Regions from separate parts of the Paenibacillus sp. 37 genome, predicted to be linked through region 2. Evidence: predicted binding sites of a transcription regulator. Region 2 holds the regulator's gene; each other region holds the start of a gene.
What was found. The regulator LexA, encoded in region 2, represses DNA repair genes until DNA is damaged. The targets are predictions, from matches to a motif close to CGAACATATGTTCG.
Positions count from the first base shown of each region.

Region 1: the regulator LexA is predicted to act here: its motif matches at 1,357-1,370, upstream of addB (helicase-exonuclease AddAB subunit AddB).
Region 3: the regulator LexA is predicted to act here: its motif matches at 1,657-1,670, upstream of F0220_RS10395 (DNA polymerase IV).

Region 1 covers NZ_CP043761.1:4,985,331-4,988,605, forward strand. Annotated here, with positions in the region: gene addB (helicase-exonuclease AddAB subunit AddB) at 1-1,292, opposite strand, end outside; gene F0220_RS21460 (class I SAM-dependent rRNA methyltransferase) at 1,719-3,095, opposite strand.
Region 2 covers NZ_CP043761.1:4,178,199-4,181,473, forward strand. Annotated here, with positions in the region: gene F0220_RS17875 (hypothetical protein) at 1-342, opposite strand, end outside; gene F0220_RS17880 (DUF896 domain-containing protein) at 468-677, opposite strand; gene F0220_RS17885 (LysM peptidoglycan-binding domain-containing protein) at 773-1,150, opposite strand; gene lexA (transcriptional repressor LexA) at 1,448-2,074, shown strand; gene F0220_RS17895 (aldehyde dehydrogenase) at 2,180-3,275, opposite strand, start outside.
Region 3 covers NZ_CP043761.1:2,288,075-2,291,349, reverse strand. Annotated here, with positions in the region: gene F0220_RS10400 (ferredoxin) at 1-148, opposite strand, end outside; gene F0220_RS10395 (DNA polymerase IV) at 266-1,567, opposite strand; gene cimA (citramalate synthase) at 2,099-3,275, shown strand, end outside.

The DNA of each region.
Region 1 (3,275 bases), 810 kb from region 2:
TAATTCTCAAGCTGGTCCATATCTTCACGGGTGATGGAACCATCACGCGGAAGCAGCAGATCCGTTTTGACACAGCGAAATACATCCTCGTAACGCCAATGGCGCCGAACAATATCCAGTGCCGAACGGATAAACTCGGATAATGGATGATGAAGTTCATTTCTTCTGCGGTCCAGAAAGACGGGTACGTCATAATCCCTGAATAGAGGTTCAGCTATATCAGCGTAGGTATCCAACTGACGAACAAGTACTGCCATATCCCGATAACGCGCACCTTCGTTTTGCGCCAGACGCCGCATCTCACGCAGTGCTCCCTCCATCTCAGCTCGTCGGTTCTCCGCTGCAACCAGTCGGATTCCGGAATCAAGGCCATCACTTTTCCAACGAATTCGGCGGTCGAAACCAGCCTCCAGATGAGCAAGTCCCGGACGATCCTTGTATCTCGGTGGAATCTCCGAATCTAGCACGGTTATATCGCTCGGTACACCCAGTTCTTCAGCCATCCCTTTCAGACGCGCATAGGCACTTGCCGTGGGATAGAACAGTTCCAATTCTCCAGGCAGTGCGCCGTGATCATAAGGACGATCCAATGTCAGTGCAATGGTCACGGAAGAGGACTGCAACATCAGCCGACCAATCACACTCATCTCCTGTGGCGTGAATCCCTGAAAACCATCAATCCAGATCTGGGCATCCTGCAGCAATGCACTTTCCGACAAACGATCTGTCAGCTCGGTCAACGTGTCTTCATCATCAATATATAAATTGGTCAGTTCCTGTTCATAGTCACGATATATCAGATTCAAGTCATGCAACTTATCCTCCAGAATTGGCGAAGTCGATGAGGTATTCCCTCCAGACAGCCCCTCTTCCAGCAATGATGGATCAACTTCATAACGTTTAAATTCACTATATAAGTCATTTAATTCGCCTATAAAACCCAGCTGGCTGCCGGATGCACCAAACAGCTTTAATTCTTCCTTACGGCGCTGGATGACCTTGTAGAGCAGCATCTTTTTGCCTTCGGCTCCGATCGGAATACGAGCAGAACCACCTGCTTCCTGCATTACACGATAGGCTAAACGGCGAAAGCCGAGCACTTCTGCACGCATCGTACCTTTAATTGTTCCAGAAGACACCAATGCCTGCTCTGTTCGAAAAGAACTCTGTTCTGGAACGAGCAAAATCAAAGGTGTGCCTTGCGGTTCTTGTTGAAGCAGGGATGTAATTTCCCGGGTAATCAGCGAGCTTTTGCCGCTGCCTGCCCGGCCAATAACAAAACGAACGGACATGTCTAATCCTCCAAACCACACGTACAAGATTTTAATTCCCAGTATAACATATCTGACTTGGTTCGGAACATACGTTTGCCACTATCCGGTAAAACCGGAGATCATCTCCGTTAACACAGCAAAACAGCAAAAAGCCCGCAGCTATCACACTGTGGACTTTTGACTTGATCTATAGATTAAATTAAAGATAATTTACACTTGCCACTGCGATGACAGAACAACCCTCCGATCGCTGCTATTCCCAGATTTTCTTGATTCAATTTTTAAAAAGTGAAAAAAAACAAGAATAAAGGCGAAGATTATGCTTCCGAAGCAGCTCTTCAGAAAGCTTTTAGCTTCACTCCTTCAGGTTATTTCTGTCCTCTACGTTCTCGTGTAAATCTTTAGTCCAATCTATACAGTGAAATTTGAACGGAAATCATACGATTAATTCTTTTTACTGCGCACTTCGAAAATAGCAAATTTCAGGTAATGTCCTTCATCCACGCCCAAAATTTGCGGGTGATCCTTACCAGCTGCCTTCCAGTCGATTAGACGCAGTACTTTTCCTGCATCTTCTGCTGCATCGGCAATCGTGTCCAAGAAAAGGTCAGGACGCATGTGATACGAACAGCTGGCTGTTACCAAATATCCGCCCTCATTAACCAGTTTCATACCTTGCAGGTTGATATCCTTATATCCGCGGCATGCACCTTTAACTGCTGATTTCGTCTTGGCAAACGCCGGGGGATCGAGGATGACTACATCAAATGTTTTACCGCCAGCTGCAAGCGCTTTGGAAGTATCTACTTTTTGTTCGCCAGCGCGCGCACGTGCAGTACGTTCATCCAGCCCCTTCACTTGTTCACGCAAGTACTGGAATGCATCAGCAACTACGAATTCGACCCGGTCGGTGAAACCGTTCAGCTCCACATTTGTTCGTGCACTCTCAATGGCATGCTCCGAAATATCAAGACAAGTCACTTTTTTAGCTCCATACTTGCAAGCATTCAACGTAAAGCTGCCCGTGTGTGAGAAACACTCCAGTACAGTGGCACCATCCCAATATGGGAATGTAACTACCTTTCCGCTTTTATTCACAGGCAAGAGCTGCTCTGTGCCATCCTGCTCAGTCGTTTGAAGTGTGATTCCACTCTTGTAGCCCCAACCCTTCATGAGCGGTTCGATCGCTGCACGATTCTCACGTTGATCGAAGAAGTAACCTGTCTTCTGTCCTTCCACGATATCGACTTTAATGAGTAGTCCATTCTCTGTAACCGTGACATGCCGTGGGCACTCTCCGTACAGCGGACCTTTGGTCTGCTCCAAACCTTCCAGTTCACGAATCGAGACATCACTGCGCTCGTAAATGCCTTCAGGCTGCATTACTTCAATGAGTGCCTGTACAATGGCTTCACGGCAACGATCCATGCCAAGTGTAAGCAACTGTACAACGAGAATGCTGCCGAATCGGTCAACGATTAATCCTGGCAGAAAATCAGCTTCGCCGTAAACGAGACGGTAAGCCTCTCCATCCTGGATAAAACGTTCCCGATGACGCAAGCAATCGCGGAAACGCGCTGCAAAAAACGCCGTATCCATTTGTTCGGACTCCAAAGGTTGATAAGCTACAACCCTTACAGTGATTTGAGATGCGGGATTGTAATATCCTGTCGCCAGATAGCGACCTTGATGATTCAATACATTGACCAGATCTCCCGGTTCCGGGTTTCCGTCAACAGAGGCAATTTCGTTGTTAAATATCCATGGATGTGCATGTTCAAGCCGCTTTTTGCGACTGCGTTCGAGTTTAACTGATGGCAAGGTAGATCCACTTCCTTTAATTTAATAGTTCAAAAGATAGGTTTTGTGCGGCGCGTAGGTGGCGTTCCGGGTTCGAATCGATCTTCCGATCGCTGTTATCCCCAGATTTTTTTGATTCCCTTTCTTAAAGGGAAGATCCGGAGACAAAGGCGCACCCTTCGCTTCTTCAGATTCGATTTC
Region 2 (3,275 bases):
GATATCTTCAACCCCGATTGAACGTTCACGATTACCCTTCGTCGTTATAATCCGATTACTGCTAATCTTGATGTATGGACGGCGAAGCATGAAGATGACTGCCAAAAATACGTAAAGCAGCATGGTCACCCAGTCCCAAGTTGTCATTGGAGCTTGCACAAGGAATGTGCTCATAAACAGATACAAAAAGGCGAGACCGATCAAAAATATTGGGAACAACAAGCTGCGTCCCTTAAAGACTTCTTCACCTGGTGTACCAGTGATTGGTTGACCACTTTTTTTGCGTTGCTGATTTAACTGCTTGGAATTTTTCTTAACCGTTCTCTCGAACGAACGCGACATGTGAATCCCCCTTATGTGTCTTTGTATCGGCTTACATAATTGCAAACCAACATTTCCCCCTATAAATTGCACACTCAAAATAACAGGAAGAAACCTAAATATCATAATGATATCATTAGGTTTCGTTAGTGTTTGAGTTTGCCTTGGTGGCCTTTGTCATTCTCATCATCAACAATCTCAATGGTATCCAGTTGTTGTCTGAAATTGCTGCGAATATTGCTCAAATAAATCTCTCTTAGCTCGGCACGTTCAGCAAGTTCTTCCTCTGACAATCCAGTGGACTTTTGCTTACGAGCCAATTCGTTAATGCGTGCTACCAGACTATCTATATCCAAGCTTGTCCCCTCCAAAAATACAAAGTCATATTAACTTTGCCATTATAAAGGCTGCTTGTCAAGCTGACACGCGCTAACACTCATTGACGTGCATTTTATTCTGCAAATTGCGGTAGAGCTAGTACTTGACCCACTTGGATGGAAGTCGTATGAAGTTGATTCACTTTCTTAATTGCTTCTATATAAATACGTGTATCCATATTCGTCGGTTTATGTTCCAAAGAAATACTCCATAAGGTTTCCCCTTGTGAAACGGCAATCTTCCCTCCAGGCAGAACATCATTCTCATTGCCAGCAAATACAGTTAAAACGGTGCTGCATCCAATAAATATAATCATAGAGGTAATTGCTACCTTTAACATCCATGAAGAAATCTTGAAACGCGCTAAAACCTTCTTGTAGTTCCCTATGTTAGACTTCACCAGTTCCGAATTCATTGGTTCATAAATGCTTTGATAAGTAGAATATCTCATTAAATACCCGCCTCCAAACGTTTGTTCCTATCTGTTGAAATCAATATAACACGAACACTTGTTTTGTTCAATAGATTTTCAGAACAATTGTTCGCTTCTTTTTTAGAAGGAGAAATTTCTTATTTCACTTCCTTTTGCAAAGCATTTGCAGTATTATGCTCTGACTTTTGGACAATTACTGTTCTATAAGTTAAAAAACACTGATTTAATGCTATTTTATTTAGAACTTATGTTTGTACGAACGGAGGTTCTATGTTATAATTTTCCCAAACGTTACTAAAATGGGGTTGATACGGTATGTCGAAGATATCCAGCAGGCAGCAGGCTATTCTGGAGTTTATACGAAATGAAGTCCGGTTGAAGGGGTATCCTCCTTCCGTACGGGAAATTGGTGAAGCGGTTGGACTGGCTTCCAGCTCAACAGTACATGGACATTTGGATCGTTTGGAGAAAAAAGGTTTGATCCGACGCGACCCTACCAAGCCAAGAGCCATTGAGCTTCTGAGCCAGGAAGAGTCTGAGCATTCTCATCAATTTGCTCATAGCGTTGCACGTATTCCTGTTGTTGGTAAGGTTACAGCCGGGGTTCCAATCACTGCAACCGAGAACATTGAAGACTACTTCCCTCTTCCTACACATTATGTAGGCGAACAGAAAGTGTTTATGCTTTCGGTAGTCGGAGATAGTATGGTGGAAGCTGGAATCGTTAACGGAGATTACGTTATTGTCCGTCAACAGCAAACTGCTGATAACGGTGATATCGTCGTTGCAATGACTGAAGACGATGAAGCTACAGTGAAAACGTTCTATAAAGAGAAAGATCATATTCGCCTTCAACCGGAGAATGCGACCTTCGAACCTTTACGTTTGAAACATGTTAGTATTCTGGGTAAAGTCATTGGCCTTTTCCGAGATATTCATTAATATTTAACTTGAGTAACAAAACTAGATGTAATGAAATACGAAAGAGGTTGCCCTGATGAACAGGGCAACCTCTTTTTTTCATGTTTATGTTATTTATGCGGCTAATTATTCACTGCGTTTCAGAACACTCTTGTGATGCGAGAACACATCAAAGCTCTGTTGTCCGTGGTATGAGCCCATACCACTCTCTCCGACACCACCAAACGGGAGATAGTGTGAAGTCATATGAGAAAGTGTGTCATTAATACATCCCCCACCGAAGGATACTTGATTCAGAACCTGATCCTGCAGTTGCTCATCCTGTGTGAAGAGATATAGCGCCAATGGTTTTGGCCGGCGAACAATCTCATCCAGCATAGGATTCAGGTCACTGTACGTAAACACAGGAAGAATCGGACCGAAGATCTCTTCTTGCATCACAGCTGATTCCCATTTCACATCTCCAAGTACAGTCGGCTCAATGAGCAACTGCTCACGTACAGAACGCCCACCAATTAGCGTTTTGCCATCTGTGAGGAATTTCGACAACCGATTAAAGTTACGTTCGTTGACAATATGCGGGAAATCAGCGTTTTGTAACACATCATCCCCAAATTTATCTTTGATCTCTGCGCCAATCAGATTGATCAATTCGTCATGAACTTGTTCATGTACAAGCAAATAATCCGGAGCAACGCAAGTTTGGCCTGCATTCAGGAACTTACCACGAACAATACGCTGGGCCACCAGCTTCAGATCTGCATCACTATGCACAATAGCCGGACTCTTACCACCCAACTCAAGAGTTACAGGAGTCAAGTGCTCCGCAGCTGCCTTCATCACAATGCGACCAACACCTGTGCTTCCTGTGAAGAAAATATAATCAAACTTCTCTTTCAACAATGCTGTACTGGCCTCAACTTCTCCTTCCATAACCGCAATATACTCCTGAGGGAAGATCTCCCGAATCAGATCATACGTTAGACGAGATACGGCTGGTGTTAATTCAGAAGGCTTGATAACTGCACAGTTACCGGCCGCAATTGCTCCAATAAGTGGGCCAAAGGCCAGTTGGAACGGATAATTCCAAGGTGCAATAATAAGCGCCACTCCGTATGGTTCCGGGTAAATGGTACTCACCCCATCCGGCATAGCCGAATTGGTTGGGACTTGTTTGGGTGCAGCCCATTCCTGCAGGTGTTCTAATGCAAAATCCAGTTCA
Region 3 (3,275 bases), 1.9 Mb from region 2:
GAATAGCTTTGACACCATGGTTAGCATCGCCGTCAAAGATAACTTCAGCCAAACCTTCATCATCATAATCGTAGATGTCTGGAGCCGTTGCTCCACAAGCGCCACATGCGATGCATGTGTCTTTTTCAACCCAAGTATATTTACTCATTTACATTCTCTCCTCCTAAAATTCAAAACGTACAGTGTTTTTATCTAGAAACATATTAAACCAAAGTAAGGATAATTACAAATCATTTTGCAACCACAAGTCTCTATTATCCCTTATTTAATCAAGACTTTGCAAGTTATCTTTTTGCAGGGATGTACCGCGCACTTTATGATTCCGAAGCAGCACGGAAGGATCGTCTCCAAGCATGCCGGCGGTCACAACAGCATTCTCACCAAATTTATCACGTAACTGATCCATAATCCGAATCAGATTGTCCTTCTTGGGCTTCTGCTCATATTCAAACAAGTCCATCTGCACAGCGGATTCTTCTCTCGGAATCAGGTTCTGAAGTGTCACACCCAGCATGCGTACAGGCTTGCCACTACCCCAATGCTTCTCAAATAGTTTACAGGCCTCACGGTAAATGACCGTTGCATCCTCCGTAGGAACTTCCATTAAACGTGATCGGGTGATTGTCTTCATATCCGGTGTGCGGATCGTAATCTGAATACCCTGGCTGAACATTTCGTGCTTACGCAATCTTCTGGCTACCTGGTCACTTATATTGAGGAACACACGATGAATCTCATTCATATCCGATACATCCGCCGGTAAAGTGGTTGTATGTCCAATGGATTTATTGGCTTCCCGTTCCGCGTGAACTGCGGAATGGTTAATGCCATTCGCAGAATTTTTGAGCCATGCTCCATTAACTCCGAATAGTTCGGTCAACATGTTCTCATCCGACTTGGCCAATTGACCAATCGTTTCAATGCCCAGTTTTTTCAGCTTTTCAGCCGTTTTTTTGCCAATGCCAAACATCTCGTTACATGGCCTGTGCCAAAGAATCCGGGGTACGTCCCTCATACGTAGAATGGAGATACCGTTTGGTTTTTTCAGATCCGAAGCCATTTTTGCCAATAATTTATTGGGGGCAATGCCAATGGAACATGGCAGCCCCAATTCATCCTTGATTCTACGCTGAATGCTCTCCGCAATCTCCATTGGATTCCCGAATTGCCTTGACCCTGTAATATCAAGATAACATTCATCAATGGACGTTGCCTCAAGTTGAGGGGTATAACTATACGCAATCTGCATGAAAGCTCTTGAATATTGACGATATAAATGAAAATCAGGACGAATCACAATGAGATCAGGGCACTTTTTCAAGGCTTGGTGGACAACCATTCCTGTTGAGATGCCTCGATTACGAGCGGCATATGAGCAGGTTACAATTACACCCTTTCGCAGTTCACTGCTGCCCGCAACGGCCGTTGCTTTTCCTCTATATAAATCTGGTTCCTCGGCTTCATGTACAGAGCAGTAGAAAGCATTCATATCGACATGCAGAATCACCCGTCCGGCTGTAGGATAGTATTGATCCACATTCGCTGGAGGATTGCCGTCTGAAGACATCATGAACCCCCGCCCTTTCTTGCACACTAATTAATGAAACGAATTTCTTTCTTCTATAGTATATCAAACCCGTTATGTTAATTCAGTCACGAACATTTATTTTCTGCGAGATCTGATCAGAGACCGAATAATCAACCAGCCTACACTCACAAAAAATATCAAAGTGACCAGGGCAATAACCGTATTTTCCCATACAAAACTCAAAATAAGCCCTCCTTTTCTTCCATATATTCCAATTAAAACTCAATAATAGATTATAACATACATCCGGATTATGATTAACATCCTTCTTTTTTCTCTAAAATCCGTTAATTGTTACATGATACTGCGATTTCGATGTAGCATTTGGCTATAATGGTGATATAATAATTAATTATACAAATTGACGATTTTAGGACAAATCAGCGCACCCAGTTTAACACAGTGTAGCGTTGCCGAATCGAAGGATTCGTCCACTAACGTACTTAACAGCTTTTCCCAACTTACAATCCATACTTTTAAAAGAGCGCTTTATCTCAAAGGAGGATCTTCATGTCAAAGGCCATTTCCATCTTCGATACGACTTTACGTGACGGCACACAAGGGGAGGGTGTCAGCTTATCGGCAGACGACAAACTCAAAATTGCCAAGAAGCTTGATGACCTGGGTGTACATTATATTGAAGGCGGAATTCCCGGCAGCAATACCAAGGACATTGAGTTTTTCAAAAGAGTCAAGGAATTAAACCTGAACGCAAAGGTTGTTGCTTTTGGCAGTACCCGCCGTAAAGGCAGCGTTGCTAGTGAAGACGCCAACCTGAAGCGCATGATCGAATCTGGTGCTCAGGCTGCAACCCTGGTCGGTAAATCATGGGACTTCCATGTGCATACCGCTTTGCAAACTACATTGGAAGAAAACTTGTCCATGATCTATGATTCCATCGCCTATCTGAAACAGAATGGTATGGAAGTCATCTTTGATGCAGAACACTTCTTTGACGGATTCAAACATAACCCGGAGTATGCTCAAGCGGTCTTGACCAAGGCCCACGAGGCAGGAGCGGACTGGCTCGTCATGTGTGATACCAACGGGGGGACGATGCCAAACGAGGTGCACGAGATCGTATCCACACTGCATAGAAGCCTGCCTCATGCCCATCTCGGCATCCATACACATAATGATTGTGAACTGGCTGTGGCCAACACACTCAGCGCTGTACAAGCCGGAGCCCGTCAGGTGCAAGGAACGATGAACGGTTATGGAGAGCGTTGCGGTAACGCCAATCTCGCATCCATTATCCCGAACCTGCAACTGAAACTTGGCTATGAATGTGTTACTGAAGATTCCATGAGACAACTTACAAACGTGGCTCGTTATGTTAGCGAGATTGCCAATGTGAATATGCCGATTAATCAGCCTTATGTCGGCAATGCTGCTTTTGCTCACAAAGGTGGAATTCACGTCTCTGCCATCCTGCGGGATTCACGTACCTATGAACACATCGTGCCTGAACTGGTTGGTAACAAACAACGTGTGCTGGTCTCTGAACTTGCCGGACAAAGTAACATTGTATCCAAAGCACAGGAACTGGGGCTTGAGTTCGATCCAAGCAATGCCAATTCACGTCAGATTATTGAGAAGATCAAAGACCTGGAGCATCAGGGTTACCAGTTCGAAGGTGCAGATGCTTCGCTTGAATTGTTAATTCGTGAAGCAAACGGTGACATGA